2 regions of the Hamadaea sp. NPDC051192 genome follow, and region 1 is predicted to be linked to the other one. Evidence: riboswitches for the same ligand, from Rfam matches in the RefSeq annotation. Region 1 holds a riboswitch; the other holds the start of a gene.
The links. Region 1 has a riboswitch for cyclic di-AMP ahead of AB0M47_RS16740 (C40 family peptidase). Riboswitches for the same ligand answer to the same signal wherever they lie in the genome.
Positions count from the first base shown of each region.

Region 2: another riboswitch for cyclic di-AMP. It lies ahead of AB0M47_RS20545 (NlpC/P60 family protein); the one in region 1 lies ahead of AB0M47_RS16740 (C40 family peptidase).

Region 1 is NZ_JBFBAZ010000033.1:46,403-50,956, reverse strand. Features, by position in the region: gene AB0M47_RS16750 (NlpC/P60 family protein) at 1-946, shown strand, start outside; gene AB0M47_RS16745 (LamG-like jellyroll fold domain-containing protein) at 983-1,753, shown strand; cyclic di-AMP (ydaO/yuaA leader) riboswitch at 1,863-2,013, shown strand; gene AB0M47_RS16740 (C40 family peptidase) at 2,047-3,039, shown strand; gene AB0M47_RS16735 (DUF998 domain-containing protein) at 3,165-3,737, shown strand; gene AB0M47_RS16730 (hypothetical protein) at 3,828-4,205, shown strand; gene AB0M47_RS16725 (hypothetical protein) at 4,488-4,554, shown strand, end outside.
Region 2 is NZ_JBFBAZ010000045.1:38,904-43,457, reverse strand. Features, by position in the region: gene AB0M47_RS20555 (glutamine amidotransferase) at 1-44, opposite strand, end outside; gene AB0M47_RS20550 (MurT ligase domain-containing protein) at 34-1,263, opposite strand; cyclic di-AMP (ydaO/yuaA leader) riboswitch at 1,508-1,697, shown strand; gene AB0M47_RS20545 (NlpC/P60 family protein) at 1,703-2,473, shown strand; cyclic di-AMP (ydaO/yuaA leader) riboswitch at 2,725-2,963, shown strand; gene AB0M47_RS20540 (C40 family peptidase) at 2,966-3,595, shown strand; gene mraZ (division/cell wall cluster transcriptional repressor MraZ) at 3,972-4,415, shown strand.

The DNA of each region.
Region 1 (4,554 bases):
CATCACGGCCCTTGGCGTGTTGCTGATCGGACTGGTCCCCTCGACCGTCTACGCCGCGCCCAGCGTGGCCGAGATCGAGAAGCAGATCAACGAGGCCTGGGAGAAGCTCGAACCGGCGATCGAGCAGTACAACAAGGTCCACAACGAGCTGACCAAGAACCAGAAGAAGGCTCGGGACCTGCAGAAGAAGATCGCCCCGCTGAGCCTCCAGGTGTCGGTCTCGCTCGGCCAGGTCGCCGACATGGCGAGCGCCTACTACATGACCGGGCCGGCTTCGCGGCTGACGGGACTGTTGAACGCGAAGTCGCCGGACCAGTTCCTCGACCAGCTCACGACGCTGGAGCAGATTTCGCAGACGCAGCAGCTGGCGATCGCGGGGGTCGCGGCGCAGCGTGACGTCTACGACGGGCAGAAGTCCCAGCTCGATCAGCTCATCGCCACGCTCGGCCAGCAGGACGCGGCGTTGGCGGCGCAGAAGAAGTCCATCCAGGCTGAGATGGATCGGCTGCAGAAGCTGCGCATCCAGGCGTACGGGTCGTCGTCGGTCGGCGGCAGCCTCCGGATCGGGGTGTGCCCGCCGGTGCTGCCGGGCGGCGCACGGGCCACCGCGGTGAAGAAGGCCTGCGCGCTCATCGGTAAGCCGTACGTGTGGGGCTCGGAAGGGCCGAACTCTTACGACTGCTCGGGTCTGACCAAGGCGGCGTGGGCGGCGGCCGGCAAGAGCCTGGAGCACTACACCGGGGCGCAGTGGAACGAGTCTCATTACGTGAGCCGTGCCAACCTACAACCCGGTGACCTGGTGTTCTTCTATTCCGATCATCATCATGTCGGCATATACGTCGGTAACGGGCTCATGGTCCACGCCCCGCACAGCGGTGACTACGTGCGAATGGCGTACATATCGAATATGCCGATCAGCCCGAGCGGGACTCGTTCCGTGCTTTAACGGACAATTGTGCCGAAAATCGGCACAATTGTCCCAATGAAGCGTTTCCGTCTCCTGCTGGGCAGCGGAGCCGGCCTGCTGGCCGTGCTTGTCGCGACTGCCCCGGCCCCCGCCAGCCCGACGGCCGCCCCCCGAACCCCCGATCAGCGGCGAGCCGCCGGCGAGGCCGTCACTCTCCGGTACGCCTTCGACGCCGGTCTGGCCGATCCGATCTGGGACGCCGACCGGACCCTGCGGGTGCACCCGGTCGGCGTGATGGGCGGCGTCCTGACCGCCAAGGCCCGGGCCGGCACGGTGGCGGTCGGATTTCCGCCGGCCTGTTTGGGGGACGAGGCCGAATGCCCCCGGGTCATCCTGGAGAGCGACCCGGCGCCGTGGCTGAATCCGGCTCAGGCCGACGTCTCGTGGGGCGCGCAGGTGCTGCTGGATCCGCGGAACACCAGCGACGGCGAGAACGTCGTGCAGAAGGGCTTCTCGACCCAGGGCACGCAGTACAAACTCCAAGTGGATCACTTCGGCGGCCTGCCGAGCTGTGTCGTCGCCGGGATGGTCGTCGGCGTCAACCGCATCTACGTCGCGCAGTGGCGTCGCACCGTCGCCGACGGCGCCTGGCATCGCCTGGATTGCGTACGCCGAAGCACCAGACTGGCGTTGTTCGTAGACGGTGAATTGCGGGCGAGTACCGCGATTCCCGCACAATTGTCTATTGTGAACTCCGATCCGCTCCGGTTGGGCGGCAAGGGGATCGGGCCCTGGAACGACCAATTTCACGGTTTGCTGGACGATGTCTACGTCACGGTCGGTTAGACAATTGACTACGCATTGAAGTCCGTGCTAGCCCCGGGTTGCGGTTCGATAACGCACGACTTTAGAGTCATCGAGGCGCAGGAAGTCGGTCGGCCATCCGGGGCGGCCCCTCGCGCCGCCGCCGAACCGCGACATCCGTCGCGGACCGGGGACCCAGGTTAGTGAGGCCACCGAGCCTCAGGGGGTGAATCCGCGTCAGCGGTAGCGCATCTTCCAGCGCGAACCCGTCAGCTAACCCGGTAGGCGGTGAGAGCGACCCGAACGCTCTCAGTGGAAGAGGAGACCCACCTAAGGTGGCCAGCCAATCCACCCGCAAGAAACGTGCCCTGATCACGCTCGTGCTCTCCGCCGTCGCCACGATGGGGATGTTGCTCAGCAGCGAGGCCGTCCGGGCGGACCCGTCGGTCAGCGCGCTGGAACAGCAGATCGACGACGCCTGGAACAAGCTCGAGCCCGTGCTGGAGCAGCACAACGACACCAAGGAAAAGCTCACCGCCGAGCGCAAGCGCCTCGAAGGCCTGAAGAAGCAGCTCGATCCGCTGGAGCTGGAGCTGCACGTCGCGACCGCGCGCGTCGGCGAGTTCGCCGCCTACCTGTACACCGGCGGCAGCACGACCGAGCTGAACGCCCTGCTCTCGGCCAAGTCCCCGACCGACGTCACGGACCAGCTGGTGCTGCTCGACCAGTTCTCCCGCATCCAGCAGGACAAACTGTCGGATGTCATCGCCAAGCGCGATGACCTGACGGCCAAGAAGAAGCCGATCGACGACAAGATCACCGCGCTGGCCGAGGCCGAGAAGAAGCTCAACGACCAGGCCAAGACGCTCAACGGCCAGATCAAGACGCTGCAGGACCAGGTCCAGAAGTTGTACGCGACCACGGGCGGTCTGGGCTCGCTGCGTCCCGCGCCGTGCCCGTCGACCTACCCGGGCGGCAAGGCGGCCACGGCCGTCCAGTACGCCTGTCGCCAGATCAGCAAGCCCTACGTCTGGGGCGCCGACGGACCCGGTTCGTTCGACTGCTCGGGCCTGACGATGGCGGCGTGGAAGGCGGCCGGCATCTCCCTGCCGCACAACGCGAAGTCGCAGTGGAACTCGGTGCAGCACGTGTCGCGCGCGAACCTGCGCATCGGCGACCTCGTCTTCTACTACTCCGACATCCACCATGTCGGGATGTTCGTCGGCAACGGCTGGATCGTGCATGCGTCCAGAGCCGGCGTACCGATCATGATGCGGAAGATCGACGCCGCACCGATCTACGGCTACGGCCGGCCCTACGGCAGCTGACTTCCCCGTAGGGGTCCGCGAATCCGGCGGACCCCTACGGGACAGTCACCTAGCTCGCGCGACGGAGAGCTGAACCCGTCGCGACGGCGATGTCTCGCGACCGGCGTACGACGAGCATCTCCCTCATGAATCGCCTGTCGCTCGCCCTGTTCGGGCTGCTCCTGTCCGCCTTCCTCATCGTGGCCGGCCACCTCGACGGCGACGGACTGTCGCCGTGGATCCACACCATCAGCGACTACGCCGCCGCTGATCGCGGCGGCGCGGTGGAGACCGGGATGGGCCTGGCCGCGCTCGCCACGCTGGCCTTGCTGCCGTCGGTCTACCGGGCTGACCGGCTGGCCGCCGTCCTGCTGAGCGTCTGGAGCGGCGCGCTCCTGGTCGCCACGGTCCTGCCCACCGACCCGGTCGGCGAGGCGTTGAGCCAGACCGGCTACCTCCACCGGTACGCCTCCACAGTGGCCTTCGCGGCGTTGCTCGCCGCCGGGCTGCGCCTCGGCTTCCGCCGGCTCACCGGCGTCGGTGTGGCCGGCGGAGTGGCCATGCTCGCCTCGACCTACCTCTTCCACCGATACGCCATCGGCCTCACCGAACGTGTCATGGCCGCCGCCGAGCTGAGCATGCTCATCGCCCTGACCTGGAGCCTGCTGCGCGCCTCGGTCCGGGCGTACGCCCCCACAGCCGTCCCCGCCCATGCCTGACGGCCTGCCTGAATGCGACAGTCCGCCGCGGCACTCTCTGTGTCAAGGCGACCTTGACGGTCGAGTGAGCGTCAAGGTAGCCTTGACGGCATGTTGATCGAGAAGGCCTGCACCACGGACATCACGCAGGCGGTGACCGCCGCCAGCCTGGCCGCCGTGAACGAGGCGAGCCGCCAAGCCGACCGAATCCTCGGCCCGCGCCCCCTCCCCGAAACGCCCGACTGGGAAGCCGAGCAGGGCGACCCGGCGATCCAGCGGGACATCGCCACGGGCCTGCTGCAACTGCGGATCGAACTGGGACTCGGGCTCGACCCGTTCGGCACCGTGCTGGGCCTGCGTCGCTGGGGTGCCACGTGGGAACTCATCGCGCGGGCGGCCGGAGTCAGTCGCCAGGCGGCGCACGAGCGATGGGGCAAACGCGTACGCGAGACGCTGGGCATCCCGGAGAACGCCGAAGCCGGCCTCTGACGAGGCCGGCTTCGCGGAAGGCGCTCAGCGAACGGAAAACACAAAGCCCAGGCCCCGAATGATCCCGGTGACCTGGGCTTTCTGTGAAGAGCGGGTGAAGGGAATCGAACCCTCACTGTCAGCTTGGGAAGCAACCGAGCAAGATCCGCCGATGAGATCACTCCACAGGCACTCGTATGCGACGTTGAGGATCGGGGCACGAGCTGGTTCACCTGGTCCAGCGTCGCATCTGCTGCGGAAGTCACCCACGCTCACCGATATGAGAACGGCACCAGCCAGACGATGTCCGGCAGCCGCACGGCTGAATTTCAGACCTCAGTGACTGCCGGGATCACCATCACTCAGGGCG
Region 2 (4,554 bases), on a different contig from region 1:
TAGACCCAGACGATCTGCAGGCCACCGTTCACATCAGAGGACACGGTCCAACTCCGCTCGGATGTCTTGGAACGCGGTGTAGTTGGCGATGACCTCCAGGCGGCCCTGCGGCACCGTCCCGACCGCGTCGGCGAAGGTCTTGACGTGCGTGAACGGCACGTCGTTGATCTCCAGCCGGACCGCCAGGTCCATCGCCCGATCGCCGCTCACGAGGACCTGACGCCCCCGGAGCGGGCTGAAGTCCACGTCGTAGAGCCAGCTCGTGTCCAGCCCGTCGGGGTCGCGGGCGTTGATCGCCAGGAGCGTCGGCGCGACGTCGGCCATCTCGAACGCCTCGAGCCAGCTCGCCGGGTTCTTCGCCAGCAGCAGCCGGACCAGCCGGCCGTCCCGCTCCACCTGGGCGTACCGGCCGGCGACGCTGGCCACCGAGCCGAGCCGGGGGATGGCGTCCACCGGATTGACCCCGAACCGGGCGGCCACGGCCAGCGCGGTCGCGGCGTTGCCCAGGTTGACCGTGCCGGGGATCTGGAGCTTCACCTCGTGCGGCTGGCCCTCGGGGTCGACGACCTCGCCGTCGAGCAACGTCCACTGCGGAGTCGGCCGGCGCAGGTCGCCGTTGGCGCAGGCCCAGCCGCCCGCCTCGCCGCGCTGGATGTGGCCGCCGCACGCCGGGCACACGTGCGAGTCGTCCTGCCAGCGCTGACCGGCCGAGAACCAGGTGACCTCGGCGACGGGGTGGGCGCCGGCGGCGTAGACCACCATCGGGTCGTCGGCGTTGGCCACGATGTGCACCGCCGGGTGCGACGCGAGCGCCTGCCGCCAGAGGTCGGCCATCATGGCGACCTCCTTGGCCCGGTCGAGCTGGTCGCGCGACAGGTTGAGCAGCGCCACCACCCGGGGCTGAGTCGCCTGGATGACCTGGGCCAGGTAGTGCTCGTCGACTTCGAGCACCGCGTAACGGGTGGTCCCGGCGCGGGCGAGCGCGGAGGTGTGCCCGGTCGGCATGTTCGCGCCGAACGAGTTCGTCGCGACGTCGCCGAGGACGCCCAGCGCCGCGGCGGTGAACCGGGTCGTGGTCGTCTTGCCGTTGGTGCCGGAGACCAGCGCGATCTGCCGGCCCGCCGCCAGATGGGCGAGCAGGTCGGGGTCGATCATCATGCCGAGCCGGCCGCCGATGACCGAACCGTCGCCTCGCCCGGTAGCGCGCGACAGCGCGGCCGCCGTCTTCGAGACGGAAACGGCGAAGGCCGTACGCAGCGGCAGCTTCTTCTCGTCCGACACGCGGCTAGAGTACGCGATCTGCCTTCGTGATTGGTTGTGTGGCCTGAATCACGGACATCTCGGGCAATCTACCGGGACAATCCGGGCGCCTGTCGCGGCCGAGGGACATCTTGGCTGCTCAGCCGCTATGTAGCGGGCTTGGCTGGGCGGCGAGGATGCACTAGAAAAAGGACGCCGGTCGATGACCGGTGGACGTTCCGGTCCCGCCGAGCCCTGCCCGGCCGGACGTCGACCCCCAGAACAGCATCGGGCAGGGGTGGGGGACCCACTTTCGCCTCGCGACTCACGCGGCCGGCCTCGCTTCCCCAGGAGCCGGTCTCGCCGCGCGCGGGGCTCGGGGTGTAGCCGCGCTCAGCGGCCGGGCAACCCTTCCGCGCCCGAACCCGACAGCTCACCTCACAGGCGTGCTGAAGGGACCCCTATGGCCATCTTCCGTATGGTCGCCTCCCGCTGGGAGCGTGCTCGAAGTCTTCTGTTCGGTAGCCGCCGTCTTCTGTTCGGTAGTCGGCGGCGGGGCTTGGTCACCGCCGGGGCCGCGGCGATCGCAGCGGCTGCGGTCGGCCTCCCGGCCCTCGCCGCCGGACCTGGTGGTTCTCCGGCCGCGTCCGAACTTTCGCTGTCGGTCGCGCCCTCGGCGTACGCCTCGGTCTCAGCGTCGGCGTCTGGTGCGGCGTCCGCGTCTACCTCGGCGTCGACGTCCGCTTCGGGCGCCGCAGGCGTGGGCTCGGCGGCGTCGGCCGCCGCGTCGGCTGCGGCTGCTGCCGCGGCCAAGAAGGCGGCTGCGGCCAGGGCTGCTGCTGCTGCGGCGGCGAAGAAGGCGGCGGCGACGGCCATCGCCTCGACGAAGGCGGCGACCGTGCTGCGCGAGGTGGCGAAGCTCAAAGGCTCGCCCTACGTGTTCGGCGCGACCGGGCCGCGGACCTTCGACTGCTCCGGGCTGACCCAGTTCGTGTACGCCAAGATCGGTGTCAAGCTCGTCAACTACGTGCCGACGCAGCTCGACAAGGCGAAGGTCGTCCCGCATTCGAAGCAGCGTCCGGGCGACCTGATCTTCTTCCTGAGCGGCGACTTCGCGTACCACGTCGGCATCTACGCCGGGAACCACAAGATGTGGGACGCCCCGACCGAGGGGCAGACCGTCGGCCTGCACGAGATCTGGGACGACTCCTACGTCGTCGGCCAGTTCTACTGAGTCCTCCACTGAGTGTTCGGCTGAGTCCGGCTCGTCCGATCGGGGGATCTCCCGGGTCGGCCGGGCTGGACGACTTCTGTGGGCTGCGTCACCAGCTGAACCGGACATCGCGGCAGGCAATATCGGACATCGATGTCTTGACCGCGCGCCAGGGGTAGTTTTCCCAGCTCTCAGGCCTTCTTCAGGTTCTTGGCCAATTCGCAGGTTCTCGGTAGAAACGATCCGCCGGCCGGGTTCACCTGGGCGGCGGCGCCGCGGATACGCCGAATCCCGCCCGTTCGCGGTGCCCACCCCACGCAGCAGTGGATGGGCGGGAGTGGGGGAACCACCTTCGCCGGATCTGGTCGCGGACCCGGCTCGGGGTGAAGCCACCGGCGTCCGCTCAGGACACCCGCCCCCCGGTGGACCTCCGTCCTGAATGGATGCCGTGGCCGGGCCGCCTTCCCGCCCGAACCCGACAGCTCACTTCGCAGGCGTGCCGGAAGGACGACGATGAAGTCTCAGATCAGGCGGCGTACCGCCAGACTCGTGCTGGCTGTCGGCGCGGGCGTCCTGGCGTCGACGCTGACGGGTACCCCCACCCAAGCCTCCTCGGTGGACTCGGCTGCCGCGGCGCTCGCCTCGGCTCCGGCTGCGACCGTCGGGACCGGAGTCGGCGCGGCCGACACCGTCGTGACGGAGAACGCAGTGGTCGCCACGACCGCCGTCGCCACCAACGCGACTGCCTCGACCCTCACCGCCGCCCCCACCGCGGTCAGCTCCCGGGCGGCCAAGGCGGCGAAGGTGATCGCGTTGGCGAAGCAGTACAGCGGCCGTCCTTACCGCTGGGGCGCCGCCGGGCCCAAGCGGTTCGACTGCACCGGGTACACGAAGTTCATCTACAAGAAGGTCGGCGTCAAGCTCCCCCACAGCGGCGCCCAGGGCAAGAAGGGGAAGAAGGTCTCCCGGGCCAAGGCGCTTCCCGGTGACCTGGTGATCTTCCGCGACTCCAGCGGTCGCGTCTACCACGTCGGCATCTACGCCGGCGGCAACAAGATGTACGACGCCCCGACGTACGGCAAGAAGACCGGACTGCACCGCATCTGGAGCAAGAAGGTCGAGTTCCGCCGGGTGCTCGGCTGAAGCCCGATCACCCATCCCCCTAAAGGCCTCTCACCCATCCCCGTAATGCAGCGGGCCCGCACCTATTGGTGCGGGCCTTGCTGTTTCGGTGCGGTGATCGCTTAACTCGTGCTTAACGAGCGGTAATGGCATCGGTGACGGTGATGTCGGAAACCGGACGATGTTGATCTTCATTACCCCCCTCCACCCGAACGTACCTGTTGTGACCTGGCCAAATGGGGAGGGCTCGGGGCGTCGGGGGTGTCGATTTTGGTTGACGGTGGAGGGAAGTGGAGTAAAGTGGGGCCCACTGGTGGGGCTGGGAGGCCCGGCCGGCCGGGGGAGCGGCTCGCCGCGAACGAGCTGATCCCGTCTGCGTCATCGGGGGGTGGGGCCGATGTTTCTCGGCACGCATACCCCTCGCCTGGACGACAAGGGCCGGTTGATTCTTCCGGCGAAGTTCCGGGACGAGCTGGCGGGAGGTGTCGTGATCACTAAAGGGCAGGAGCGCTGTCTCTACGTGTTCCCGGTCGCCGAGTTCCAGCGATACGCCGCCGAGCAGTCGGCCCGTCCGATGAGTGACAAGGCGGCCCGGGCGTACACCCGGGTGCTGTTCTCCGGCGCTCACGACGAGGTCCCCGACAAGCAGGGCCGGGTCACCATTCCGCCGACGCTCCGAGCGTACGCGGGACTGGAGCGAGACCTGGTGGTGATCGGCGCGAGCACTCGTGTCGAGATCTGGGACAACGCCGCCTGGGAGGCGTACCTCGCCGAAAGCGAGGAATCCTTCTCGGACGTCGACACCGCCGGTGACGCCGGCCTGCCGACGGAGGCGGGGTGACGCCGGCCCGACGGTGAGCGCCAGGCGCCTGGAAGCGATGCCGCGAACATCGCAGCACCGGGCACGAAACCGGCGTACCGCGAGATCTCCAGCCGCTTGTCGGCTCCTGGCGCCACTTCCCCGGCGCCAGGCGTACTGC